DNA from 4 places in the Dactylosporangium sp. CA-092794 genome. Region 3 is predicted to be linked to each of the others. Evidence: riboswitches for the same ligand, from Rfam matches in the RefSeq annotation. Region 3 holds a riboswitch; each other region holds the start of a gene.
What was found. A riboswitch is a leader RNA that binds a small molecule or an ion and turns the genes downstream of it on or off. The one in region 3 is predicted to bind S-adenosylmethionine.
Positions count from the first base shown of each region.

Region 1: another riboswitch for S-adenosylmethionine. It lies ahead of ACQPXD_RS02825 (aminotransferase class V-fold PLP-dependent enzyme); the one in region 3 lies ahead of thrC (threonine synthase).
Region 2: another riboswitch for S-adenosylmethionine. It lies ahead of ACQPXD_RS34615 (thioredoxin family protein); the one in region 3 lies ahead of thrC (threonine synthase).
Region 4: another riboswitch for S-adenosylmethionine. It lies ahead of ACQPXD_RS22715 (putative leader peptide); the one in region 3 lies ahead of thrC (threonine synthase).

Region 1 is NZ_CP192044.1:670,776-677,703, reverse strand. Features, by position in the region: gene ACQPXD_RS02850 (alanyl-tRNA editing protein) at 1-191, shown strand, start outside; gene ACQPXD_RS02845 (hypothetical protein) at 330-710, opposite strand; gene ACQPXD_RS02840 (AI-2E family transporter) at 1,112-2,365, opposite strand; gene ACQPXD_RS02835 (GroES family chaperonin) at 2,467-2,832, shown strand; gene ACQPXD_RS02830 (PrsW family intramembrane metalloprotease) at 2,823-4,169, opposite strand; SAM riboswitch class IV at 4,499-4,616, shown strand; gene ACQPXD_RS02825 (aminotransferase class V-fold PLP-dependent enzyme) at 4,641-5,831, shown strand; gene ligD (non-homologous end-joining DNA ligase) at 5,811-6,698, opposite strand; gene ligD (non-homologous end-joining DNA ligase) at 6,691-6,928, opposite strand, start outside.
Region 2 is NZ_CP192044.1:8,096,010-8,102,937, forward strand. Features, by position in the region: gene ACQPXD_RS34605 (ABC transporter permease) at 1-992, opposite strand, end outside; gene ACQPXD_RS34610 (ABC transporter substrate-binding protein) at 989-2,647, opposite strand; gene ACQPXD_RS34615 (thioredoxin family protein) at 2,682-3,311, opposite strand; SAM riboswitch class IV at 3,528-3,616, opposite strand; gene ACQPXD_RS34620 (NAD(P)-dependent alcohol dehydrogenase) at 4,023-4,937, shown strand; gene ACQPXD_RS34625 (TetR/AcrR family transcriptional regulator) at 5,127-5,771, shown strand; gene ACQPXD_RS34630 (alpha/beta fold hydrolase) at 5,782-6,654, shown strand; gene ACQPXD_RS34635 (hypothetical protein) at 6,667-6,928, shown strand, end outside.
Region 3 is NZ_CP192044.1:532,134-539,061, reverse strand. Features, by position in the region: gene paaN (phenylacetic acid degradation protein PaaN) at 1-162, opposite strand, end outside; gene ACQPXD_RS02285 (GNAT family N-acetyltransferase) at 199-1,200, opposite strand; gene thrC (threonine synthase) at 1,527-2,795, opposite strand; SAM riboswitch class I at 2,811-2,945, opposite strand; gene ACQPXD_RS02275 (glucosyl-3-phosphoglycerate synthase) at 3,104-3,952, shown strand; gene ACQPXD_RS02270 (ABC transporter permease) at 3,955-4,827, opposite strand; gene ACQPXD_RS02265 (alpha/beta fold hydrolase) at 4,824-6,928, opposite strand, start outside.
Region 4 is NZ_CP192044.1:5,276,061-5,282,988, forward strand. Features, by position in the region: gene ACQPXD_RS22695 (AAA family ATPase) at 1-2,215, opposite strand, end outside; gene ACQPXD_RS22700 (NmrA family NAD(P)-binding protein) at 2,391-3,242, opposite strand; gene ACQPXD_RS22705 (TetR/AcrR family transcriptional regulator) at 3,326-3,907, shown strand; gene ACQPXD_RS22710 (trimeric intracellular cation channel family protein) at 3,944-4,588, opposite strand; SAM riboswitch class IV at 4,727-4,838, shown strand; gene ACQPXD_RS22715 (putative leader peptide) at 4,874-4,951, shown strand; gene ACQPXD_RS22720 (LLM class flavin-dependent oxidoreductase) at 5,042-6,277, shown strand; gene ACQPXD_RS22725 (NtaA/DmoA family FMN-dependent monooxygenase) at 6,313-6,928, shown strand, end outside.

The sequences.
Region 1 (6,928 bases), 140 kb from region 3:
TCCGGACGCAGTCGAACCTGATCCCCGCCGACGAGGAGGAGATCCGGATCGTCGACATCATCGGCCTGGACACGCAGACGGACGGCGGCACGCATGTCGCGTCGACGGCCCAGATCGGGCGGTTGCAGGTCGTGAAGGTGGAGAGCAAGGGCAAGGCCAACCGGCGCGTCCGCGTCCGCCTCACGGACTGACCGCTCGGGTCCACCGGCCGCCGTCGCCGCAGGGGGACGCGGCCGGAGCGCCGCTCGGACCGAACGTTGCGATCGATAAGTCGGGCGCTCCGCGCCACGACTTATCGGATTTTTCGCCTGACGGGGGAAATATCCGATTCATGCGCGATGACGACAGGCCCGGCGAGGTCGGTCTCGGCCCGCGGGCAGCGCGGGCAGCGCGGGCAGCGCGGGCAGCGCGGGCAGCGCGGGCAGCGCGGGCAGCGCGGGCAGCGCGGGCAGCGCGGGCAGCGCGGGCAGCGCGGGCAGCGCGGGCAGCGCGGGCAGCGCCCTGGCAGAGTCGGCGGCGCGGTGCCCGGACCCGATCTGGTCGGGGATGTTGCGGGAAGTGGTGGCGCAGCGGGTGGGCAGGTGGTGGTCGCCGCGATTGGGCGGCGGCGCAAGCGGCGGGTTCCGGCCTGGATCGGCGCCGGCCGCACGGGCGCGGAACGTCCCGCCGGTGACGCGGTAGCCAGGGCGAACGTATGTATCCGTGATCATGCACGTTGCCGCGGCCGCACCGCGGGTTTGCCATGATCCCGGAGACTTTGGGTACACGGGTGTACATCAGCGCTCCGTGATCATGAAAAACCGGTGGTGTCGGCGGCCGGTCAGGCATGATCACGGAGACTTCCGGTCGTAGGGGGCTCCGGGATGACGCTCGCGGCGATCGGGTGGCAGCGCAGCGGATCCCGGCGGGCCGGTTCGCGCGGCAATGCAGGAGCCGACGGAGCTGCCCGAGGCCATCAGCGGCGGCGGCCGCCAGATCAGGCCGGGGCGGGCGCCGGAGTTTCGCCCGTATCGGATTTTTCGCCTGTCGGGGTATAAATCCGAAAAGTCCGGACACGAAGTGTCTGGACTTTTCGGACCCTTCGTCGTGAACGGGGCGCGGGGAGGACGAGTCAGTCGGAGGAGGCGATCACGGCGTCGGGTGGGGGTTCGCTGCGGTGCTGGACCAGGTGCCGGATGCCCGTGTTCAGGACCGCGACCAACGGTACCGCCACCAGCGCCCCGATGATGCCGGCCAGTACCACCCCGGTAGCGATCGCCACGATGACGGCGAGCGGGTGGACCGAGACCGCCCGCCCCATGATCAGCGGCTGCAGGACGTGTCCCTCCAGCTGCTGGATCGCGATCACGCCGATCAGTACCACCAGCGCGGTCAGGGGGCCCTCGTCGACCAGGGCGACCAGGACCGCCACCGCCCCCGAGACCGTCGCGCCCACGATCGGGACGAAGGCGCCCAGGAACACCAGCGTGGCCAGGGGGAACCAGAAGTCGACGTGGAGGATCAGGAGCAGCAGGCCGATGCCCAGGGCGTCGATGAAAGCGACCAGCACCGTGGCCCGCACGTAGGCGACCAGCGTCCGCCAGGCGGCCTCGCCGGCGCGGCGGATCGGGTCGCGGGCCGGGGTGGGCAGGATGCCGGTGACGAAGTACCAGATTCGCTTGCCGTCGCGCATGAAGAAGAACGTGACGAACAGGATCAGCAGTAGCAGGGCGAGGAACTCGACCGTCGCCGTGGCCGTGTTGACCGCGCTGTTGGTCAGGGTGCCGCGGTTGTCGCTGAGCCAGGTCGTGGCGGCCTGGAAGGTGGCGTCCAGCTGGCGGCCGCTCAGGTGCAGCGGGCCCGTGGTGAGCCAGTCCTGGATCTGTTGTACGCCGATCGACGCCTTGTCCGAGAGCTCCGGGAAGCCGTTCACGAATTCGCTGATCACCAGGGTCAGCACGCCCGCGACCGCGGCCAGGCCGGTGATCAGGACCACGAACGCGGCCAGGGACGGGGGCAGCTTCACGCGGCGGCGCAGGACGCCCATCATCGGGGCGAGCAGGGCCGACAGGAGCAGGGCGATGCTGAGCGGGATGACGACGGTCTTGAGCCGGCCGATGAGAAAGAGCAGTATCGCGGCCGCGGCGATGAGGAGCAGCAGGCGCCAGGACCAGGCGGCGGCGATGCGCAGGCCGTAGGGCACCTCGGCGTCGTCCCGGCTGGCCGTCGTGGCGTGGCTGAGCTGCTCCTCCGGCTCGGGATCCGGGGGGTCCTGCGCCCGGGCCTCCTCGAGGGCGGCGGCCGCCTCCCGCTCGGCCTTGGCCGTCTCCAGCCGCTGGAGGTAGGCGCGGCGCAGGTTGGCCCGCACCCGATCGAACCGGCCCACGTACATACCTCCTGCATGCGGCCCCGTCACCCCATTCGGACTCCTCACGGTAGTCCGGGTCGCCTGAGGGTTGCACGCACCAAAGCGGTAGCGTCGCAAGCGTGACAGCGCAGCCCGCCGCCGGTTACCAGCCGGCCACCACCCAACCGGATGAACCCCTGCCGATCCGGCTCCTGCACGACCGGGTGCTCGTCCGGCTGGAGGGCCCCGAGGGCGAGCGCCGGCACGTCTCCGGGATCGTGATCCCGGCGACGGCGTCGGTCGGGCGGCGGCTGTCGTGGGCGACCGCGGTCGGGGTCGGGCCCAACGTGCGGTCCATCGTCTCCGGCGACCGCGTGCTGTTCGACCCCGAGGAGCGCTCCGAGGTGGAGTTACAGGGGCGCGACTACGTGCTGCTGCGCGAGCGCGACGTGCACGCCGTGGCGGCCCGGCGGGTCGAGCCGGACTCGACCGGCCTTTACCTGTAGAGCGGCACCGGCACGGGCACGACCGGGGTCGGCGGGGCGTCGAGCACCCGCACCACGCCGTCCGGGAAGGTGATGTGGTACCGCGACCCGTCCCACACCGCGCGCGGCGACTGCGGGTCGCGCCCTGCGAAGACCTGCCGGTAGGCGTCCAGCGCGACGAGCAGCCGGCGCTCCTCGGCCAGCGCCTCCGCCCGGCGCGCCGGCTCCTTGTCCAGCCCGCGGTGCAGGCCGTCGCGCAGCAGCGCCAGCCGGGTGGCGTCGAACTGGAAGGCCCGCATCGCCTTGGCGCCGGCGTCGCCGGCCACCCGGCGGGCCCAGCGCCGCGCCGACAGCCGCCGGCCGAGCGTGCCCAGGGCGGCGACCTCGGGCGGGGCGAACCAGCCGGCGCGCGCGTACTCCCCCAGCACCCGCTCGGTGAGCCGGCCCTCGTTGGAGCGCAGCCAGAGGGCGAAGCCGACCATGCACAGGAAGATCGGCATCATCACCGCGAAGTAGCCGTACAGCAGCACCCACGCACTGGTCGAGGCGGTGACCGACATGAGGTTCCACGAGCCGTGCAGCACCATGGCGGTCAGCAGGCCGGCCACCGGGGCGACGAACCGCACCGCCCGGCCGGACGAGCGCGACGCGACGCCGAGCCCGATGCCGGTCATCGAGGTGAACAGCGGGTGGGCGAAGCCGGTCATCAGGATCCGCACGATGAAGATGGCGACCAGCGCCGCGGCGCCCCGCACCGGCCCGGACTGGTCGGCGGTGTCGCCATAGCCCTTGAATCCGAGGTACAGGATGTTCTCCACCATCGCGAACCCGGTCGCCGACAATCCACAGTAGACGATGCCGTCGATGATGCCGGAGTACGCCCGCGGCCGGCGCCAGAACAGCAGCACCGGGCCGAGCGCCTTCATGCTCTCCTCGATCAGCGGCGCGACCAGCACCGCCACGAGCGCGTCGGACAGGCCGGCTTTCTCCGCGAAGTAGCTGCCGGCCGTGTTCACCACGAGCGCCACCCCGGTCGCCACGCAGGCGCCCCAGCCGAAGACGAAGACGAGGTACTTCACCGGCTCCGGCTCGTACCGATCCAGCCAGAGGAAGCAGGAGACCAGCACCGGCACCGGGATGACGGCCGCGCCGACACCGACGGCCAGGGCGGTCCAGCCGCCGCTGAAGCCGAAGAACGTCAGCACGGCCACGCCGCAGAGGGCGATGAACCCCATGACGCCGATGAGCGTCCACAGCCGCCGCCGGTCCGAGCGCTTGGCGGGCGGGGCGGCGGCCAGGGCGAGCGCCGCGGTCGGGTACTGCTGCTGCCCCGTGTCCGGCTCCGCCGCCTCGGTCACGTTCGGCACTCCGACGCCCGGCAGCACGGGCGGCCACGCCGAGGGCGCTCCGGGCCCTGCGGCCGGCGCCGAGGGACCCCCGCCCGGAAACGCGGGAGCGGCCGGAGCCGCCCACGGGCTCCGCTCCGGCCCGGCCGAAGGCGCCGGGGAACCCGAAGCAGCAGCCGGAAAGCCGGAAGGCGCCGGAGAACCCGAAGGAGCCGGAAAGCCCGAAGGCGCGGGCGGACCGGACGGCGACGCCCAGGGGCTGGGCTCCGGCGGTGTGGCGGGCGTCCCACTCGGCGGGAGTTCGCTCATGCCGTCACTGTATCCGCGGTACCGTCAGCTCAGGTCATGAGTGCCAGCGCACAAGCCCCGGCTTGCTGGCCGGCAACCCTCGCGTTCGCGGCGGGGTGCCCCGGGTGATGACCCGGCCCGGCACGTGGTGTGCCCGGGCAAGCGCGAGCGAGAGGACTCTGTCCCGTGTCCGAGATCCTGTCCCCCGGTGAGATCAAGCTGCGCGACGGCCGGTCCGTCGACTTCGCCAACCTCGACATCGCCGCCACCGCGCCCTGCCTGCGGGTGGTCGCCGACGCCGTCGCCGACCTGCTGCCCTACTACGGCAGCGTCCACCGGGGCGCGGGTGCGCTGTCGGAGCGCTGCACCCGCGAGTACGAGCAGGCCAGGGAGACGGTCGCGGACCTCCTCGGCCGCGGCCCGGACGACACCGTGATCTTCACGCGCAACACCACCGACGCGTTCAACCTGCTCGCGCGGGCCTTGCCCGAGGACACCACGGTCATCACGTTCGACACCGAGCACCACGCCAACCTGTTGCCCTGGAGCAACACCGTCCGCCTCGCCGCGCCGAGGTCGCCCGAAGAGGCCATCGAGGCGCTGGAGATTTCGTTGTACCGCCGCCAAACCGGCAATGTCCTGGTCAGCGTCACGGCGGCGAGCAACGTGACCGGCGAGGTGTGGCCGGTGGCCCGGCTGACCGAGGTCGCGCACCGCTTCGGCGCCCGGATCGCGGTCGACGCGGCGCAGCTGGCCCCGCACGCCCCGGCGAGCCTGGCCGGGCTCGGCGCCGACTACGTGGCGTTCTCCGGGCACAAGCTCTACGCGCCGTTCGGGGCCGGGGTGCTGGCCGGGCGGGCCGACTGGCTCGACGCCGCCGAGCCGTATCTGGCCGGCGGCGGGGCGAGCGCACACGTGGCCGACGACGGCGCGGTCCGCTGGGCGACCGGCCCGGCGCGGCACGAGGGCGGCACCCCCAACCTGCTCGGCGCGGTCGCGATCGCCACCGCGCTGCGGGCGCTGGTCCGCGACGCCGCGCCGCGGGCCCGGGAGGCGGGGCTGGTGCGGCGGCTGCGGGCCGGGCTCGCGTCGTTGCCGCACGTCGAGGAGCTGCGGCTCTTCCCGGCCGACGCCGAGCGGGTCGGGATCGTGTCGTTCGCCGTGCTCGGCGCCGACCCGGGCGACCTCGCCGTCACGCTCGGCCGCGATCACGGCATCGGCGTGCGCACCGGCCTGTTCTGCGCGCACCCGCTCACCCGGCGGCTGCTGGCCGAGGCCGCCGACCGGGCCGGCGCGACGGAGGCACCGGGCCAGGCGGTCAGGGCGAGTTTTGGCATCGGTACCACGGAAGCGCACATCGACCGGCTACTGGCCGCCCTGCAATAGGTCACCCAGCGTCGCGACCCGGTCGAGCACGGCGGACGGGGTCAGGTCGGCCGCGGTCAGTCGGCCGGCCTCGACCTCGTCCCAGGTCAGCGGCGCGCTGACGGTCGGTGTCGGCCCCGCCCGCAGCGAGTACGGCGCCACCGTCGTCTTGAACGCGTTGTTCTGGCTCCAGTCGATGAACACCTTGCCGGGGCGCAGCTGCTTGGCCATCTTCGCCACGATCCGGTTCGGCCGCCGGCGGGCCAGCTCCTCGGCGAGGCTCTTGGCGTAGTTGCTGACCGTGTCGGCGGACTCGTCGCCGGGCAGCGGTACGACCAGCTGCATACCCTTCTTGCCGGAGGTCTTCGGGCAGCAGGCCAGCCCGTCGGCGGCCAACCGCTCGCGCATGAGCAGTGCCACCTCGTAGCACTCGGGCAGCCCGGCCGGCGGCCCCGGGTCGAGGTCGACGACGAGCTGGTCCGGGTCGAGCGCGGTGCCGTCCTCGTCCACCCGCCACTGCGGGGTGTGCAGCTCCAGCGCGGCGAGGTTGGCCAGCCACACGACCGTGGCCAGCTCCTCGACGACGATGAAGTCGATCCGCTCGCGGTTCTTCGACGAGCCCGGCACCGGCAGCCGCGCCGTGCGCACCCAGTCCGGCGTGCCGGCCGGGGCGTTCTTCTCGAAGAAGCTGGCCCCGTCGACGCCGTTGGGATATCGGGTACGGGTGAGCGGGCGCCCGGCCAGGTGCGGCAGCAGCGTCGGGGCGATGCGGGTGTAGTAGTCGAGGACCTCGCCCTTGGTGAAGCCGGCCCGGGGGTAGAGCACCTTGTCGAGGTTGGAGATCTCGAGCTGGCGGCCGGCGACCTCCACGCGTAGCCGGTCAGGCATCGTGGACCTCCTCGGGGGCGAGATCCGGGCGGATCCGCACGAAGCGGGGGAAGCGCAGCCGGCCGTCGCGCGTGCGGTGACCGAACTTCACCTCGACCACCAGGTGCGGATCGACCCAGTGCGCGCCGCGGGCGTCCTCTCGCGGCACCGAAGCGCCGAAGGGATTTCGGCCGGTGGACAGCGGCTCCAGCGCGGCCAGCAGCGTCCGCTCCGACGCGCCCGAGATGCCG
Region 2 (6,928 bases), 5.4 Mb from region 3:
GCCGCCGCCGGCACCCGCAGCCGCGGATCCAGCAGCGGATAGAGCGCGTCGACGGCGAAGTTGACGACGACGTACACCGCGGCCGAGATCAGCACGACGGCCGATACCACCGGGAAGTCGCGCTGGGTGATCGCCGCGACCGTCAACTGCCCGAGCCCCTGCCGGGAGAAGACGCTCTCGACCACCACCGCTCCGCTGACGAACGCGCCGATGAGCCAGCCCGTCAACGTGATGACCGGCAGCACCGCGTGCCGTAGCGCGTGCCGCAGCAGCACCGCCGTCGATCTGAGGCCCCGGGCCCGGGCCGTAGCGATGAACGGCTCGTCGAGCACCCGTTCCAGCCCTTGGCGCAGCACCTGGCTGAGCATCGCCGCCGGCGCGAGGCCGAGCGCGATCGCCGGGAGCACCAGGCCGGCGAGACCGTTGGCGCCGATCGCCGGGAACCAGTGCAGCTGGAACGAGAAGACGGTCAGCAGCAGGATGCCGAGCCAGAAGGAGGGCACCGCGACGCTGACGACCTCGGCCGTGGCGAACGGGCCGCGGATCCACCGCGGCCGGTTGGCCGTGGCCACCGCCACCACCACCGAGCCGATCACCGCGAAGCCGACACCGCTGAGCAGCAGTGCGAACGTGGACCCGAGCTGCTCGCCGATCGTGTCCGAGACGGGCATGCCCCGGTTGTAGGAGTGGCCCAGGTCGCCGTGCAGCAGCCGGTTCAGATACTCGAGATACTGCGTCCACAGCGGCTTGTCCAGCGCGTAGTCGTTGATGATCTGCGCGCGGATCTGCGGCGTGACCCGAGACTGCCCGATGATCGCGTCGACGATGCTGCCGGGGATGAGGTGCAGCGCCAGGAAGGTGACCGTGACCGCGCCCCAGAGCACGACCAGCGCGGAGCCGACCCGGCGGACGACAGCGGCGCCCACCGCGCGGGCAGAGGAGGCGCTCAGGCCTGCCCTGCCCCGCGCGTCGGCGACGAATGTGACGCTCACTCATGCTTCCAGGCGTCGTAGAACGTCGGGAACGCCTGTGGCTCGAACACCACGCCGTGGACCTTGCCGCTCGAACCGAGCAGGTAGTTGAATACGTATACTGGGAATACGGCGACCGCGCCGGTGATCCGGTGCTGGGCGTCGCCGTACAGCTCGGCCTGCTTCGCCAGGTCGGTCGTGCCCAGGGCGTCGATCAGGTCCTGCTCCACCGCCGGGTCGTTGAAGTTGGCGGCGTTGGTGCCGAAGCTGCCCTTCGGCAGGTTCTCGCTGCCGAACAGGGTCCGCAGCGCATCGGGTGACGACCGCTGCCAGCTGAAGTCGGCCAGGTCGTAGTTGCCGTTGGCGGCGTCGGTCATGAAGGTACCCAGGTCGGGATTGGTGTTGTTCACGTAGATCCCGATCTGCTTGGCGGCCGCCTGGATCTGGTCCGCCAACGTATCGCGCTGCTCCCGGGCGTACGCCTTGAGGAACGGGTGCACCACGGTGAGCCGGACGCCGTTGCGCGTGCGGTAACCCTCGCTGTCGCGGCCTGTCCAGCCGGCGGCGTCGAGCAGCTTGTTCGCGTCGTCGGCGTTGTACACGTACGCCGACTCGATCGACTTGTCGTAGCCGACGGTCGTCGGCGACAGCGGGCCCTTCGCGGGCTGGAACTGGCCGAAGTAGAGCTTGTTGACGATCGTCTGCCAGTCGATGCCTGCACGGAAGGCCTTGCGGACGTTGATATCGGCGAAGACTCCCCGGGAAACGTTCGGGTAGTAGTTGTAGTTGCCGCCCGGTGCGGCGGCGGACTGGATCTGGAATCCGGGGGTGCTCTTCAGCTGCGCCACGTCGACCGGCGGCACGCTGGCGATCGAGTCGATCTGCCCGCTGGTCAGGGCGCCGTAGCGCGACGCGTCCTCGGGCACGATCTTGATGGACAGATTGGCGAGGTACGCGGGGCCGTTGTGCGCGGCCGTTTCCGGCGCCCACTTGTAGGCGTCGTTGCGGACGTAGTCGATGCCCTTGCCCTTGCTGTAGCCGTCGACGCTGATGAACGGGCCGCTGCCGACCACGTGGGTGCACAGGTCCGCCGGCGACTTCTTCAGCGTGCCGGGCGCCTCGATACCCAGGTAGGCGGAGGCGAGGGTGGGCAGGAACGCCGAGTTCGGCGACTTGAAGTGCACCTGCACGTGCGTGGCGTCGACCACCGTCGTGCCGCTGTAGGTGGCTATCGTGCCGGCCGCGAGCTGCGACTTGGTGGCAGGATCGACGATGTGGTCGAGGTTGGCTTTCACCGCCGCGGCGTCGAACTTCTCGCCGTCGCTGAACGTCACGTCACCGCGCAGGGTGAACGAGTACGTCAACTGGTCGGCGGAGACCGACCAGTCGGTGGCCAGCCACGGATGGATCGTGCCGTCGGCGCTCAGCGACACCAGCGAGTCCAGGATCGGCCGGGCGAACAGCCCGTCCACGTCGGCTGGGCTCTGGTGCGGGTCGAGGCAGGAACCGTCGCCGTTGACCGCGAAAGTGAGGGTACCGCCGCTGACGGGCGTCCCGGCATCGGACGATCCGCCGGCGGCCGTTGCGGTGCAGGCCGACAGCGTCGCCAGCATCGGGACGGCCAGGGCCAGGGCTGCGGCGGTACCGCGGCGTGATGAAGTGCGGGGGGTGGGCATGAGGGGTGTCACTCCTTGCGAGTGTCCAGGGACGTCAGGGGGTGGTCGCCGGGCCGGCCGGTTCAAAGGTTCGGATGGTGCAGAGCACACCGAGTGCCTCGACCAAGCTGGATCGTTCGAGCTCGAGAAGGTCGCGGCGCAGGCGCAGCTCGACCAGTTCGGCCTTCACCTCGTCGGTCATGCCGACCGGAAAGGTCGCCCGATCCAGCTCCGGATGCGCCTCGAAGAACGACGTCAGGTATTCCTCGCATCGCTCCCGGATCACCGGCGTCCGCTCGACGATGACGCCCAGCTCCTTTTCCTCCCCGGTGCTGAACACGTAGGTGGGTATGTGGCTGCGTCCCTCGAACGGGTAGGCGTCCGCGACGTCGCGGGTGGTGTCGTCGCGGACAAGCACATGCAGCCGGATTTTGCCGGTCTCGTCCGCGATCCGGGCCAGGATCGGCAGGTTGGCCGCGACGTCGGGGCACCAGTCCTCGACGATCGCCAGCACGTCGATCGGCTCGTCGATTCGGTCCAGCACGACGCGGTCGCGGTCGTCGAGCTCGGTCGCCGCGTAGTTCTCCCGGAACGTGGCGGTGAACGTGCTGGACCTGGCGACAAATTGATCGAAGGTGATGGCTTGCGTGAAGGCTCGGGCGCGCCGGCCTGGTGAAATGGACATTTTGCGGTCCCTTCGGGTCCGTTAGTGTGCGGTGCGATCGCCCGGATGCGTCGAGTGCGGAGAAGCCGGAGCGGCTACTCCCGCAGCGGGTCGGCGAATGCGGCATGCAGCCGATGCAGGCCACGGTCCGCCGGACGCCGGAGGATCGGCGGACGGACCGTGACGGATGCGCTGTGGTTGGTCTTTGTACTCCCTCGGCCGAGGCCCAAGGTCAGGGCCGCGCGCTTACCGCCGGTCGTTGTGTGGTCGTGTCATCGCCCGGGGCCCGGCCAACAAGCCGGGGCTGAACGCTGGCGCTCGCAACACGGCCTGTCCGAGTCGGCCGCAAGGACCGACAGCCGCAACGATAGGGGCCCGCCGGGCAAATGTCTATCAAGCCCATAGGATTAACAACAGTCGTGCGGATCACAGGTCCAGCGGCCCCGGCCGGCCCGGCACGGCGTTCCCGAAGCCGCAGACGCAAGGTTGGCCAACCTCAGCCCGCTGGCGTTAGTTCCACAATGGACGGCTAGGCGCAGCGCACCCGCGCCGCCCCGGCTCCGGCGCGCCCCGGGCGGGCCGTCCCGCCACTGGACAACCGGGGTGGCACCCCATATCGTGTGCACGATAACCGGTGGCTTCCCCCATTTAGCCGGAGAGAGGATGCACGGGCCAATGCGCGCAGTTCAGTTCGACCGGTTCGGTCCCCCAGAAGTGCTGCACGTCAGAGAGGTGCCCGCGCCGACGGCGGGCGAGGGTGAAGTGCTCGTCGACGTCCACGCGGTGGGTGTGGGTGGTGGGGAAACCATGTTCCGTTCCGGCGCGCTGCGGCGCGTCCTGCCCTACCGCTTCCCGCAGGGCGTGGGCAACGATTTCGCCGGGCGCGTCGCGTCCGGCGGTGCAGACGGCCTGCGTGCGGGCGACGCGGTGTACGGCCTCATGCCGTACCGCACGTTCGGTAGCCTCGCCGATCGCATCGCCGTCCCCGCCGGCAAACTCGCCGCCGCCCCGCGCGACGTCGACCTCATCCACGCCGCGGCCCTGCCGTCGTCGGGCACCACCGCGGTCACCGCCCTGGTGGACAAGGCGGCGCTGCGCGCCGGCGAACGGCTGCTCGTCCGCGGTGCCGCCGGTGGTGTCGGCAGCATCGTCGTACAACTCGGCAAAGCCCTCGGCGCCCACGTCACGGCGCTCGTCAGCGCCCGCAACCTCGCGTGGATCCGCGAACTGGGCGCCGACGCCGCCTTCGACTACCGCGCCATCGCTCCCGGCGATCTGGGCAAGTTCGACGTCGTCGTCGACATCGTCGGCACCGACCTGGGCGCCTACCGGTCCCTGCTCACCCGGCGCGGACGCATGGTCCTGCTGGCCATGGACCCGAACCGGATCATCGCGTCGGCCGCTTACACAGTCTGGGCGAGCGCCACAGCACCCAAGCGGGTCAAGTCGTTCAGCAACAACCCGTCGGCCGAGATCATCGCCACACTGACCAGCTTCGTCGACTCGGGCGCGATCCGCCCGGTGGTCGATTCCGTCTTCCGCATGGAACAGACCGCAGAGGCCCACGCCCGCCTGGAGGCGGGCGGCGTGCGAGGCAAGTATGTGATCGCCCTGAAAGACCCGAAAGGGACGACCTCCGAGGCATGACACCCCGGCCCCGGCGAGGCCGGCCGGATGCCGGCCGCGGGGTGTTCGAGGTCGAGTCGGAGCCTGGCGTCGTCCACAGTCCAACTGCCCGTCGGAAGCGGTCATCTAGGCTGGACACACGTTGCAAGCGTCCCGCCCCGCTATCATCAGCGCCGCCAACGAGGTAGGCGACGCGAGAAATGGTGACCGATGACCAAGATCCGCAGCAAGCAACAACTCATCGAGGCTGCTGCCAAGGTGTTCACCGAAAAGGGCTACGAAGCGGCCCGCATCGAAGACATCGGAGCCGAGCTTGGCGTCTTGCAGGGAAGCCTGTACTACCACATCGGCAGCAAAGCCGGGTTGCTGCGGTTGGTGCTCAGACATCGCTTCAACGACATCACGGAGCGTATCGAGGGGATCTCACAGAGTTCCGACCAGCCTCCGGTGAAGCTGCGCCAGGCGATCGAGGCGCAGCTGCACTACGTCGACCCCCACCTGCCCGAATTCCCGCAATGGTTCAGCAGTCCCGCAGCGACCAAGGAGACCAAGGAGGAGGTGGAGCACGATCGGCAACTGATTGCCAGGTTTCGCGGGAGCTGGCAAAACATCCTTACCGAGGGCATCGAGTCCGGCGATGTGCGCGACACGGTCGACCCCTCCATCGCGGTGCTGTCGATCCTGGGGATGTGCAACACCGTCGCCCGCTGGCACGACTGGGCCGATGAGCGGTCGCCCGACGAGATCGCGGATCTCCAGTTCGACATGATCTGGGCCGGCATCGCGGCCGCCGGCCGTCAGGGCCGGTCCAGAAAACTTTCAAACCGTAGTAGAATCAAACGGAGTTCAGAGTAGACTCACCCGCATGACGCGTACGGGCGTGGCGAGGGCCAACGGCATCGAGATCTGCTACGAGACCTTTGGCGACCCCGCCCGTCCCGCGATGCTGCTCATCATGGGCCTCGGGGTTCAGCTCACGGCATGGGAACCGGAGTTCTGTCAGGCGTTCGCAGACCAGGGGTTCTACGTCATCCGATACGACAACCGCGACACCGGCCTCTCGACGAGGTGCGAGCCGGGAACCTCGGGCACCGAAGACGGGGCCTACACGCTTTATGACATGGCCGCGGACGGGATTGGCCTGCTCGCCACGCTCGGCATCGCGCGTGCACACGTCGTCGGCGCGTCCATGGGCGGCATGATCGCGCAGGCGATGGCGATCCGATATCCCGACCAGGTGCTCTCCTTATGCTCCATCATGTCCACGACCGGCGCGCCCGGCGTCAACGCGGCCGATCCCCGGGCGCTCGGCGCGGTGACCGCCACCGAGCCGGAGACACGCGATGACGCCGTGCGCAGCGCCGTCGCCCGCGCTCGTCTCCTGGCGGGCGGAGGCTTCTCCTTCGACGAGCCGCGGGTGCGCCGCCGCGCCGCCGCGGCCTTCGACCGGGCCAACTACCCGGCGGGCAAACAGCGCCACCGTGCCGCCATCGCTGCGACCGGCGACCGGACGGAAGCACTTCGGCAGCTGCGGTTGCCCACGGTCGTCATCCACGGAGACAGCGATCCGGTCATGACACCGAGTTGCGGGAAGGCGACCGCGGCCGCCATACCCGGCGCGAAGTTGGTCGTGATCGCCGGCATGGGACACGAGATTCCGCTCGGCGCGCAACCACAGATCATCGAGGCGGTCGTGCGCAACGCGAGGCGTACCTTGACATCGAGCGACCTCCACTAGCCCGGCCCGCACATGGACCGGCCCTCGATCCCGAAGTCGCCCGACGAGCTCACGGACACCTTTCGCGCTATCTGGAGCGCGCGTGGCGCGGCGATCTCGTGGACCTTCGACGTACCGCCCTGCCCCTACGACCCGGGCCATTTGGCGGATCTGACCGCGAGCCAGCGGTGGGTGAGCTACCTGCCGCCGGAGCTGGCCACCCCGGCCAACCGCCGGCTGCTGGCAGCCATCTTCCCGAGCATGCGCAGCTACGCCGCCCACCCGGACAACGCTT
Region 3 (6,928 bases):
GGCGCGGAACGCGGCCTCGCCCTCGGCGGCGGCGTGCTCGCCGTAGACCCGCGGGCTGGGCGACTCCGGGTAGTTGGACCAGTACGCACGCTCGGCGATCGCGGTCAGCGCCCGCTCCAGCGTGTCGGCGTGGCTGGCGAACATAGGGTGCGAGTTCTCCATGGGCGCCATCCTGCCACCGGCACGCCGGGTGCGGTTTTAGATCGCGCCCTGCCAGTTGGCCCAGAGCTCGGCCAGGCGGAAGCCCATGGCCTCGTTGATCGCGATCATGTGGGAGTTCTCGACGGCGTTGAAGGTGTGGATCGTGGCCACCGGCTCGTGGGCGAGCAGGAACCGCAGGTTGTCGACCTTCACCCGCAGGCCCAGGCGGTGGCCGCGGTGCGCCGGGTGGACCAGCGTGATGAGCTGCCAGGCGTGCTCGCGCACGGTCCGCCGGACGCGGATCGCGCTCCAGGCCACGACCCGGCCGGTCGCCTCGTGAATCACCACGCTCTGGTACCGCCGGGAGTCATACACCACATATGCCTCGTGCTGGGCGCGCAGGAGCTCGACGTCGATGTTCTGCGGCTCGTAGTCCAGCTCGCCCATGGGCGCCTCGGCGAGGAACGAGCTGTCGAGCCCGGCCAGGTCGGCGATCAGGCGCTCGGGCGGCATGCCGATCCACTGCTCGGCGGTGTAGCCGGGCGACTTGGCCAGGCTTTCGTCGTACAACCGCTGGATCGACGGCTCGTCGAGGTCGGCGATGCGCAGCTTCCGGCGGGCGTCGGTGAGCCCGTTCTGCAGGCCCATGGCGGCGGCGAACCCGCTGGGCGCCGGGGCGAGCGGGCTGAAGCTGAGCGCCGAGGTGCGGCCCCGGTCGCGGGCGAGGCCGGCGGCGTGGGCATAGAGAGCCCGGCCGATGCCCCGGCCGCGCAGGCCGACGGGGACGGAGACCTCGATGTGGGCCTTGTCAAGGTTGTCGCGGGTCGGCAATTCGAGGGCGACCGTGCCGACCGGCTCGCCGTCGCGGTGGGCGAGGAAGACCTGCCGATCGGCGCCCGGGCGCGGGTGCACCAGCTGCATGCCGAAGGCGTAGCGGCACTCGGGCGGGAGGTCCGGGGCATCGCTGCGGATCGCTTCGTCGGCGATCCGGTGCGCCGCGTCGACCGCCGCCGGGTCATCGACGGGCAGCTCGACGATCTCAAGGGTTTGCAGGGCCATGCGCCTCAGCGTGGCGGCCGGAAGACTTCCCGGCAAACCATTAAAATGCCGGAGAATTGGTCGAGAGGACGCTCGCCAACACCTCCGGTGTTGTGGTCGCGGGCTCCCACCGAGAAAATCGGCTCAAGCCTCGCGGCGACACGTCCTCCCGCACCGAGCATCCTGGCGCTCGGGTCTTAAGGCGTCAAGTCCTCAAACGGACGCTCGGCGCGCCACCAATTACGCACCGTATAGATCACATCCGCCGATCGGACGACCCGCCCCTCATCCGAGCGAGAAAGCGCTCTCAGATTGTGAACCCACCGTAACGGTGGGAGCCGAAAAAATCATCCGAGCAGGCCGGCCTCCCGGGCCGACTTCAGCGACGGCTTCACCCGATGGGTGGGGCCCACCAGCTCCGCCACCGCATCGAGGGTCTTGAGCCCGTCGCCGGTGTTGAACACCACCGTCTCCGCGCTCGGGTCGAGCCGGCCGGACTCGACGAGCTTCTTGAGCACCGCCGCGGTCACCCCGCCGGCCGTCTCGGCGAACACGCCGGTGGTGCGGGCCAGCAGCTGGATGCCGGCGCGGATCTCGTCGTCGTCGGCGTACTCCATCCAGCCACCGGAGCGGCGCACCGACTCGAGCGCGTAGAGCCCGGCCGCCGGGTCGCCGATGTTGAGCGACTTGGCGATGCCGGTCGGCTTGACCGGGATGATCTCGTCGGCGCCGTCGTGCAGGGCCTTGGCGATCGGGTTGCAGCCGGCCGACTGCGCGCCGAAGACCTTCCAGGGCGTGTTGGGCACCAGGCCGATCTCGACCAGCTCGGCGAACGCCTTGTCGATCTTCGTCAGCAGCTCGCCGCTGGCCATCGGGATGACCACCTGCGCCGGGAGCCGCCAGCCGAGCTGCTCGGCCACCTCGTAGCCGAGCGTCTTGGAGCCCTCGGCGTAGAACGGCCGGACGTTGACGTTGACGAACGCGGTGTGCTCGAACTCGTCGGTCTCGGTGAGCTCCGAGCAGAGCCGGTTGACCTCGTCGTAGGAGCCCTCGATGGCGACGACCTCGCCGCCGTACACCGCGGTCATGACGATCTTGCCGGGCTCCAGGTCGGCCGGGATGAACACGGTCGAGGGGACGCCCGCCCGGGCCGCGTGCGCGGCGACGGAGTTGGCGAGGTTGCCGGTGGAGGCGCAGGAATACCGCGTGAAGCCCAGCGCCTTGGCCGCGGTCAGCGCGACCGACACGACCCGGTCCTTGAACGAGTGGGTCGGGTTGGCCGAGTCGTCCTTCACCCACAGCGGTGCGGTGAAGCCCAGCTCCGCGGCCAGCCCGTCGGCCTTGACCAGCGGCGTGAGGCCGGGGTCGAGCGTGACCCGGGACTCCGGGTCGACGCCGACCGGCAGCAGCGGCGCATACCGCCAGATGTTCTTGGGGCCGGCCTCGATCTGCTCCCGGGTCACCTTGGCCAGCGCCGCCGGGTCGTAGCCCACCTCGAGGGGGCCGAAACACTCGTAACAGGCGTGCTGCGCGGCGAGCGGGAACGTCGCTCCACAGCCGCGGCAGACCAGGTTGCGGGCCGGGGAGTCGGTGAAGACGCTGAGCGTCGAGGTCATGACGGGAGGCCTTTCCTCTCATCTTTCCCAAGCGCACGGGCGCGCGCCGGGACGGATTTGGCACCTACCGCGGAGAGCCTCAACATCGAGCCACCGCAGGGGTTGCCGGGGCTTCATCGGGCCGTATCCCTCTGCCCCTCTGGATGAGGTATTCAGTTATAAGCCGAGTGTAAGGGGCGCCACCGGCCTCTGGGTATGAGTCATCTCACGAGGTGGACAGGGCTAGCGTTTCATTCATGCACCCGATCGCGGCCGAGTGGTTCTCCCGGCACACCTCGAGCTGGCGCGACTGGCCGGCGGAGGAAGTCCTGGCCGCGAAGGGTGAGACCCGAGTGAGCGTGGTCCTGCCCGCGCTGGACGAGGAGCCGACGGTCGGCGAGATCGTAACCGGCGTGCGCATGCTCGGCCCGATCGTCGACGAGCTGGTGGTGGTCGACTCGGGCTCGGTGGACCGCACCGCCGAGGTGGCCGCGGCGGCCGGCGCGACCGTCCACCACCGCGACAACATCCTGCCGGCGACCGGCTCCCGGCCGGGCAAGGGCGAGGTGCTGTGGAAGGCGCTCGCCGTCACCAAGGGCGACATTTTGGTGTACGTCGACGCCGACCTCACCGACTTCCGCCCCCACTTCGTGACGGGCCTGCTGGGCCCGCTGCTGGCCGACCCGGCGACGCTGATGGTGAAGGCCTTCTACGACCGCCCGCTGCTGGACGTCTCCGCGGCCGGCGGCGGCCGGGTCACGGAGCTGGCCGCCCGGCCCCTGCTCAACGCGCACTTCCCGGAGCTGGCCGGGGTGGTGCAGCCGCTGGCCGGGGAGTATGCGGCCCGCCGGAGCCTGCTGGAGTCGCTGCCGTTCGCGGCCGGCTACGGCGTGGAGACGGGCCTGCTCATCGACACCTACGCCCGCCACGGGCTGGACGCGGTGGCCCAGGTCGACCTGGGCCAGCGCACCCACGGCCATCAGGACACGGCCGCCCTGGGCCGGATGGCCGCGACGATCGTGCACACGATCAACGCCCGGGTCGCCCCGAGCCACCCGCTCTGGCCGACCTTGACGCAGTTCGAGCGGCATGATTCCGCCGTGGTACCGCGGGTGACTCCGGTCGCCCACCCGGACCGTCCCCCGATGGAGACGGTCCCGGGCTACGCACCGGCCTGAGCTCAGCTCACCACGTCCTTGCGCAGGAACCGCCACCAGCCCAGGGCGAAGAAGACGGTGGCATAGGCGAGCGCCGCCACGCAGCCCTTGACCAGGTCGTCGGTCTGCATCGGACTGGACAGCAGGCCCAGCCAGGCGTCGGCGTAGTGCGTCGGCAGCACGGTGCGCAGGTTACCCAGCGCGGTGATCTGGTCGAGGATGTTGGACAGGATCTGCAGCAGCACGGCGCCGCCGACCGCGCCGAGCGGGGCGTCGGTCGACACCGACAGCAGGAACGCGAGCGAGGCCACCACCAGCAGCGTGACGCAGAGGTAGGCGACGATCTCCAGCAGCCGCACCACGCCCGTCCCGGCCGGGATCTCCCCGCCGATCGGGGCGCTCAACGGCGCCCAGCCGTAGCGCAGCGTCCCGGCCAGCAGCGCGGTGCCCACCAGGGTGACGATCGCGAGCAGGCTGTAGAGCAGCGCGACGACGAGCTTGATGCCGAGCAGGCGGGCCCGCGGGACGGGCATCGCGAGCAGGTACCGCAGGCTCCCCCAACTCGCCTCGCTGGCCACCGTGTCGCCGCAGAACAGCGCCACGATCACCACCAGCAGGAAGCTCGCCGACACCAGCAGGGTGAACAGGGTGAAGTTCGGCCCGCCGGAGGTGGCCAGGTCGGACAGGCGGGAGAACTCCCCGCCCGCGCCGCCGTCGTCGCCGCCCCCGCCGGTGTCCAGCTGGAACGCGACCAGGATGATCAGCGGCAGCAGCACCATGAAGCCCAGCGCCAGCTGGGTCCGGCGGCGGGAGGCCTGCCGGCGGATCTCGGTCCACAGCGAGAGGGTCGCGCCGGGGCGGTACCCCACGGCACCCCCGATGACGTCGGTGCTCACGATCGCTCCCCACTCGCCTTGGTGTCCCCGCCCACCAGGGACAGGAACGCGTCCTCCAGCCGCCGCCGCGGCGTGACCCGGTCGATGCCGACCCCGGCCCGCACCAGCGCCGCCACCACCTCGGCGCGCGGCGTGCCGTCGATGTCGACGACCAGGCCGCGCCCGCCGGACCAGGCCACCGCCTTCACCCCGGTCAGCTCCTCCAGCACCTTCTCGGCCGCGTCCACATCGGACACGTCCAGCTGCACCGACGGCGAGTCGCCGACGATGTCCTCGACCGGCCCGGCCGCGACCACCTCGCCCTTGTGCATGACGACGACGTCGGTGCAGGTCTGCTCCACCTCCGCGAGCAGGTGGCTGGAGACCAGCACGGCCCGCCCACCTGTGGCATAGCGGCGCAGTACTTTGCGCATCTCGGCGATCTGCGGAGGGTCGAGCCCGTCCGTCGGCTCGTCGAGGACCAGCAGCTCGGGCAGGCCGAGCATGGCCTGGGCAATGGCCAGCCGCTGCCGCATGCCGTGGCTGTAGGTGCGCACCCTGCGGTGGACGGCAGTGCCGAGGCCGGCGATGTCGTAGGCCTCCTCGAAGTGCGCGTCCTGGGCCGGGCGGCCGGTGGCCTTCCAGTACAGCTCGAGGTTCTGCGCGCCGGTGAGGTGCGGCAGGAAGCCCGGCCCCTCGACCAGCGCGCCGACCCGGGACAGCACCGGCGAGCCGGGCAGCAGCCGGTGGCCGAAGACCAGGATCTCGCCCGAGGTCGGCCGGGTGAGGCCCATGAGCACCCGCAGCGAGGTGGTCTTGCCCGCGCCGTTGGGGCCGAGCAGGCCGACCACCTGCCCGCGCCGCACGGTGAAGTCCACCTTGGACACCGCGACGAAGTTCTTGTACTCCTTGCGCAGCCCGCGCACCACCAGCGGCATGTCCACGAGCTCGGTGTCCACGCTGCGGTCGATGCGCCGGGCCCGGCCGCGGGCCACGAGCAGCACGACGAGCAGCGCGAGCGCGAGCGCGGCGACGAGTCCGGCCAGGATGTACCGCCAAATGATGTCGGGATTGGCGATCGGCGTCCCGGCGATGGCGGGCAGCGTGATCGCGCCGTCGACCGCGACGGAGTAGACCACCGGGTCCGGCGGCGACCAGTAGGCGGTGTCGGCCGAGGCGACCGTGACCCCCACCCGGCTGCCCGCCTCGAAGCGGTGCACCACGGCCGGCAGGGTCACGGTCACCGGTACCGCATCCGCGATCGACTTCGGCAGCCCGGTGAGGTGAACGGGCGCGATCAGCCCGTCCGGGATCGACGGCGCGCCCTTGGCCGGCACGTCGTAGAGCTTGACGAACAGCGTCGCCTCGCCGGTCGGCGACGCCGCGCGCAGGTGCACGACCGGGGCGCCGGCCGCGTCGTAAGCGGCGGCGAGCGGGGCGGAGACGAAGTCGGCGTGCTGGCCCGGGATCTCCTGGGTCACCGCGACGCCGCTCCCCCCGGCCAGGCCGGACAGGCCGGCGAGCGGCAGCGAGGAGATCCCCGCCGGGTTGCCGTCCGGCGGGCTGGCGATCTGCTGGGCCGGGCCCTGCAGCTCGACGGCGGCGCCGGGATCGTTGAGGCCGGGGTAGGACGGCACCGACGACGCGGCGGTCACCAGGCCGCGGCCCTGCGCGTTGAGCCCCGACACGCGCGAGTAGGTGAAGCTGTTCTCGGGCGCCTTGCCGTTGCCCTTGAGGTAGTGGTCGAGCCATTGGCCGGTGAGGTACCGCAGCCGGTCGACCTCGGACTGCGGCCCGGTGCCGCCGTCGTGCCCGCCGGTGAACCAGGCCACCCGCACCGGGGTGCCGTTGGCCGCGATGCCGCGCGCGTTGGCGTCGCCCTCGCTCAGCGGGAACAGCGTGTCGACCTGGCCCTGCACGAGCAGCGTCGGCGCCTTGATCTTGTCCAGCACCGGCGCCGGCGACGACTTGCGCAACAGCGCCTCGGCGGCCGGCGTGGCCTTGCCAGTCGTGGCGATGGACAAGTACGCCTGGCAGATGTCCTCGGCGAAGCGCCCGCACTGGGCGTTCTGCGGATTTTCCGACGAGCCGAAGAACTGCCCGGCCCACTGCTTCTTGAACA
Region 4 (6,928 bases), 4.7 Mb from region 3:
GGGCCTGGTCCCGGTCGCCGAGGCGCAGCCACGCCTCGGCGGCGCCGGCCCGCCACGGGACCATGCCGGCCGTGTCCAGGCCCCACCCGCGGATCTGCTCGCCGCAGGACAGGAAGTCGGCCAGCGCGGCGTGGTGGTGGCGGGTGGCCAGGTGCAGCTGGCCGCGGGCGAAGAGGTAGAGCGGCCCGTACCGGCTGGAGAACATCGCCTCCGGCACCGGCTGGGCCAGGCGGGCCGCGGCCGCGTCGGGGCGCCCCAGCCGGGCCTCGGCCAGCGCGGCGCTGGCCAGCGGCAAACCGACGGCCACGCCCCAGGACCGGGGCGGGATCACGGTGAGCGCGGCGGTGGCGTGCTCCGCCGCCTCGGCCAGCTCGCCGCGGTGCAGCGCGACCTCGGCCCGGGCGGCGCCGAGCACCGCCGACCACAGCGTCGGGCGGGCGTCGGGCCGCGGCGGCGTCAGGCGCTGCGACCACACGGCGGCGGCCTCGACCTGGTCGGCCTGCAGCAGGGTGCCGAACGCGGCCAGGGTGGCCTCGTGCGCCCAGCCGGTGTGCCGGCCCAGCTGCAGATCGCGCAGGACCTGGTGGGCCTGCTCGACGCCGTCGCGGCCGCGGCCCCGGCTCAGCAGGTCGCTCAGCGTGGCGGCGGAGGGCAGCCACGGGTCCAGCTGCGCGGCGACCACCGGCTGCGCCGGCGGCGGCCCGGACGGCCCGCCGCCGGCCGGGTGCCGGCGGGCCAGCGCCGGGAACGTCGCCGACAGCCACACCTCGAGGTGGCGCGATTCCGGCGTGACCGACGAGTCGGGCCGCCGCTCCCGCGCCCGGATCACGTCGAGCGCGGTGCCGGCCTCGCCGGTGCGGCCGTCCCACAGCAGGTGCCGGACGAGGTCGACGCCGTCGCGGCGGTCCAGCCGGTCCTGCACCAGGTCCGACACGCAGCTGCCGAGGTGCCGCGCGGCCGAGATCGGGTTGAGCTCCCATTCGGCCTGGCACAGCCGGGCCCGGATGGCCGCCGCCCGGCGCGGGTCGGGCTGGGCGCGCAGCGCCGCCTGCAGGTAGGCGACCGCCTCGTCGCCCCGGTCGGCGGCGAGCTCGTGCTCGGCGGCGGCCACCAGCACCGGCGCCGACCAGGCCGGCGCCGGCCGGTCCGCGGCCAGCAGCTGCGCGGCCACCGCGGTCGCCGGTGCGCCCGCCTCGTGCAGCTGGTTCGCGGCGGTGAGATGCAGGTCGGCCCGCATGGTCGGGGGCAGGTCGGCGAGCACGGCGGCGCGCGCGGCGGCGTGCCGGAAGACGCCGTCCGCGAGCAGGCCGGCCGCCTCGAAGGACTGCACGGTGCGGGTCACGACCGCCGCGTCGGTGTCGACCATCGACGGCAGGGCCACCGTGCCGGCGTGGTCGCCGAGCACCGCGAGGGCGCCGATCACCTCGCGGCCGGCGCTGCCGGCCCGGCTCAGGCAGGTCACGACGGCCCGGCCGTACGCCTCGGTGTCCGGCCGGGCCCCGGCGAGCGCGCTGAGCAGCAGCGGGTTGCCGCCGGTGGCGCCGTGGTAGTCGGCGCCGGTGGCCGGGTCGGCCGAGCCGAGCCGGTCGGCCACGAAGGCGGCGGTGCCCGCGGAGCCGAGCGGCGCGACGCTCATCCGGTGCACGTGGGGCTGCCGGTGCAGCTCGGCCAGCAGCGCCGGATGGCCGGGCCCGGAGTCCTGCGGGTCGGTGAGCACGATGAGGATCCGGCTGTACCGCGAGCGGCGGATCAGGTACCGCAGCAGCGCGACCGAGACGTGGTCGGCGTCGCCGATGTCGTCGATGAGCAGCACCAGCGGCCGCGCGGCGGCGAGCTGGTGCAGCCAGAGGCACAGCGTGTGCAGCACCCGCAGCAGCTCGGCGTCGACGGTGGCGGACGCGGCCGGCTCGGCCCCGCGGGCCGCGAGCGTGCCGAGCAGCTCGATGAAGCGCTCGCCGTCCTCCCGGCTCATCGTGATGCCGTGCCACAGCTGGCTCACCACCCCGCCGGGCAGCAGCCGCTCCCCCTCGACGCAGGACGCGTGCAGCGGCAGCATGCCGCCGGCCGCCAGCCGCTCGGCGGCGGCCTGCAGCAGCGCCGTGCGGCCGCAGCCGACGGGCCCGGTGACGAGGACGATCTGGCCCCGCCCGGCGCGGGCCTGTGCGCCGAGCCGGTCGAGCTCGGCCAGTTGCTGGTCGCGTTCGATCAAGTTCACGCCGTCCCCCATTGGCGTCCCGGTATCGACGGAGTTCGGTCCCGGCTAGGAAAGCTAGCAACGCCGCGACGCTTGACCGGGTTGTCGGCGCCCACTCACCGCCAACTGCACGCCCATCGCCCTCCGTGGCCGTGGTGTCACCTGGACGACATTCCGCCGCCCGGACCGGGAGCGATCAGGTCTGCCGGGCGGCAAGGAACTCGTCGAAGGTCCGCGGGTCGTGGCCGGTGAGATCCCGCACCGCCGTGGTGACGCCGGACAGGCTCCCGGCGGCGACCTCGCGCCATAGCTCGACCACATCGGCCGCGAACCGCGCGGACACGCCCTGGGCGGTCAGCCGGGCCGCCATCTCCTCCGCGGACAGCTCGAGGGTCCCCACCGGCCGGCCGAACGCGACCGACAGCTTCGCCGCGATCTCCGCCTGGGTCAACGCCTGCGGTCCGGTCAGCACATACGTGCCGCGGTCGGCCGCGGGACCGGACAGCAGCGCGGCGCCGGCCGCGGCGATGTCGAAGCAGTCGATGTACGAGACGCGCCAGTCGCCGGCCAGGCCGATGAGGTCGCCGCCGTCGGTGAACGCGCCGGCGCCGGTCAGGAAGTTCTGCATGAAGCCGCTCGGCTGCAGCAGCGACCACGCGACCGGTGCCGCCTTCAGGTGCTGCTCGATCTGCCAGTGCGCGCCTTCGGCGAGCCGGCCGCCCGGCTTGGCGCCCCACACCGAGACCTTCACGATCTGGGTGACGCCGGCGGCGACCGCCGCGTCGATGGCCGCGATCTGCTGGCGGACCATCGGCTGCGGGCCGGTCGACGGGACGGCGCCGGCACCGTTGAGGAACAAGCGGTCCACGCCCGACATCGCGGCGGCCACCGACCCCGGATCGTCGAAGTCGGCGACCACGACGTCGCACTCCAGGGCCCGGCCTCGGGTCTCGTCGCGCACCATGGCCCGAAACGGCGTCCCGAGCCGCCGCAGCCGGCGGATCAGATGGCTGCCGATGGACCCCGTCGCACCGGTTACGAGGATCACGTCGTGCTCCTTTCGAGCTAAACTGAGGGACCCTCGGAAATATATTGAGGGTGCCTCGAATTAGCAACAGACGGGATGTCGTCGTGGTGAACAGCACCGGCCCGCGCCGCCCCCGGGCCGACGCGCGCCGCAACGCCGAGCGTCTGCTCGCGGAGGCCGAGACCGTGTTCCGCGAGCACGGCGTGGACGCGCCGCTCGAGCACATCGCCCGGCGGGCGGGCGTCGCGATCGGCACCCTCTACGGGCACTTCCCGAACCGCAGGTCGCTGCTCGGCGCGTTGCTGCGCGAGCGCAACGACAGGCTGTTCGCGCTCGGCGACCGGCTCGCCGACGGGCCGGACGCGGAGGCCGACGCCGCGCTGGCGAGCTGGATCCACGCGGTCGTCGAGCACGCGGCGGCGTACCAGGGGCTCGCCGGCGTGCTCGCCGACGGTGTCGACGACACCGCGTCGGAGCTGCACGCCAGCTGCGCGCGGATGCTGGCGATCGGTGAACGGCTCATCGCCCGGGCCCGGGCGTCGGGTGCCATCCGGCCGGAGGTGCACGGCAAGGACGTGTTCGCGCTGATGAACGCGGCGGCGTGGCTGCGCCGGCACGGGTCGGCCGAACAGGCCGATCGGCTGGTGGCTTTCACCGTCACGGGCATGCGCGCCACACCCGCATGACGATCCCGCGCTGCCGCCCCGGCGGCGACGCGGCGGCTAGGGCGCGCTGGTTCGGCCGTTGCGTTGCCAGGCGCGTGCCGCAGTCCAGTGGCGGAGCATGGCGACGATGCGAAACAGGAATACCAGGACGGCTGCGACGGTGGCGACGACGGGCATCGGCAGGTCGGTGTGATGTGCGCCCGCGACGAGGATCGCACCGGCCGCCGCCGGGATCGAGTAGAGGCCCGTGTCGACCTGGACCAGGGCGGGTGTCTCCCGCGCGGTGATGTCCCGCAGGACTCCGCCACCGACGGCGGTGGTGATCCCGAGCAGTACCGCTTGCAGGGAACCGAGGTGGAATTCGAGGGCTTTGAGGGTGCCGGTGACGCAGAACAGCCCGAGCCCGGCGGCGTCGAAGACGAGCACCGTGAAGGCCAGCCGCTGTACCACGGGATGGATGAAGAACGTCACGACCGCGGCGATCAGCGGGATCAGCAGGTAGCCGATGTTCGTGAAGGCGGCCGGCGGCGTGTCCCCGATGATCAGGTCACGCAGGATGCCGCCGCCTACCGCGGTAAGCATGGCCAGAACCACGATGCCGACGACGTCGAACCGTTTATGGATGGCCATCAGGGCGCCGGACGTGGCGAACACGTAAAGGCCGACGAGCTCAAGGACGTCGATGGCAGTGCGTGCTGGCATGGCCACATTCTCGACCGGCCGCCCCGGCCGCGGTGCCGGCGGGCCCAGGTCGTTGCCCGCCCGGGGGAATACCCGCGATTCCCTAGTGTTCCTATAGGTATTGCACAGGATCTCGCGCCGCGGCTACAGTCACGTGCAGGTCATGAGTGTCAGCGTCAAGCCCTGGCTTGCTGACCGGCAACCCTCCGTCGCGGTGGGGTGCTCCAGGTGACGACCTGGCGGTGCGGGTCATGTGCCGCAAGCGCGAGTGGCGTGCGGTGGGGCGCCAGGGTGGAGGACAGGGGCATGACGCGGTTGATCGCTCGTCGGCACATTGATCTGCAGCGCGTGGCCGCCTCGCTGTGTGTCCGCCGCACTCGTTAGTCGGCCAACTCATCCACGAGTGCGCGGCCTGCTGGCATCAGCCGGTTCTTGACCGCCTTTTCCGGTCCGTCTCGTCGAAAGCGATGCCTTATGTCTGACCCATCCGATTTCCTGCACCTGGCCGTCGCCTTGGACGGCGCCGGCTGGCACCCCGCCGCGTGGCGCGAGCCCGACGCCCGGCCGCTGGAGCTGTTCACGCCGAAGTACTGGGTGGAACAGGTGCGGCAGGCCGAACGCGGTCTGCTCGACTTCGTCACGATCGAGGACGGGCTGCGGTTGCAGTCCGACGATCCGCTGGAGCCGGACGAGCGCACCGACCGGGTCCGCGGCCGCCTCGACGCGACGCTCATCGCGGCCCGCGTCGCGCCGGTGACCAGCCACATCGGTCTGGTACCGACGGCGGTCGTCAACCACACCGAGCCGTTCCACCTGTCCAAGGCGATCGCCACGATCGACTACGCCAGCACCGGCCGCGCCGGCGTCCGGGTGCAGTTGGACGCTCGCGCCGACACCAACGCTCATTTCGGGCGTCGCGAGATCCCCCCGCTGCGCCCCGAGGACTACGCCAGCATCCGCGACGGCATCGAGGTTCCGGAACTGCAGCAGCGGCTGCGCGACTCCTTCGACGAGGCCGCCGACTACGTCGAGGTGCTGCGCCGGCTCTGGGACAGCTGGGAGGACGACGCCGAGATCCGTGACGTCGCCACCGGCAGGTTCATCGACCGGGACAAGCTGCACTACATCGACTTCCAGGGCCGCTGGTTCTCCGTGAAGGGCCCCTCGATCACCCCGCGGCCGCCGCAGGGGCAGCCGATCGTCACCGCGCTGGGCCACGCGACGATCCCGTACCAGCTCATCGCCCGCTCCGCCGACGTCGGCTTCGTCACGCCGCACGACGCCGCACAGGCGGCGGCGATCGTCTCGGAGATCCGTGCGGAGCAGCGGGCGGCCGCACGTGCGGACGAGACGATCCATGTCTTCGGCGACCTCGTCGTCTTCCTGGACGACACCCGCGAGGCGGCCGTGGCCCGCAGGCAGCGGCTGGACGAGCGGGCCGGGGCCGAATACGGCAGCGACGCGCTGATCTTCACCGGTACCCCGGCCGAGCTGGCCGACCTGCTGCTGGACTGGCGGGGCGCCGGGCTCAGCGGGTATCGACTCCGCCCGGCGGCGGTGCCGCACGACCTGGCCCAGATCACCGGCGGGCTCGTCCCCGAACTGCAGCGCCGCGGCGCCTTCCGTACCACCTATGCAGCAACGACCCTGCGTGGGCTGCTCGGCCTGCCCCGCCCGACGAACCGCTACGCCACCACCGCCGCGGCCTGAGCGGACGGCGATCGCTCCACTGCTGAGAGGAAGACATGACCAAGCCGATCAAGCAGGTCCACCTGGCCGCCCACTTCCCGGGTGTCAACAACACGACCGTGTGGAGTGACCCGGCCGGCGGCAGCCACATCGCGTTCGAGAGCTTCGAGCACTTCGCGCGGACCGCCGAGCGGGGCAAGTTCGACTTCCTGTTCCTGGCCGAGGGACTGCGGCTGCGCGAACAGGGCGGGAAGATCTACGACCTGGACGTCGTCGGGCGGCCCGACACCTTCACGGTGCTGGCCGCGATCGCCGCGGTCACCGAGCACCTCGGGGTGACCGGGACGATCAACTCCACGTTCAACGAGCCCTATGAGGTGGCGCGGCAGTTCGCCAGCCTGGACTGGCTCTCCGACGGCCGGGCGGCGTGGAACGTGGTCACCAGCTGGGACGCGTTCACCGGGGAGAACTTCCGCCGCGGCGGCTACCTGCCCCAGGATCAGCGGTACGAGCGGGCCAGGACGTTCCTGCAGACCGCGATCGAGCTGTGGGACTCGTGGCGGGGGGACGAGATCGTCGCCGACCAGGAGACCGGCCGGTTCCTGTCCACCCCGGCGCCGGGAAGCTTCGCCCACCGGGATGCGCACTTCGACATCGCCGGGCAGTTCGACG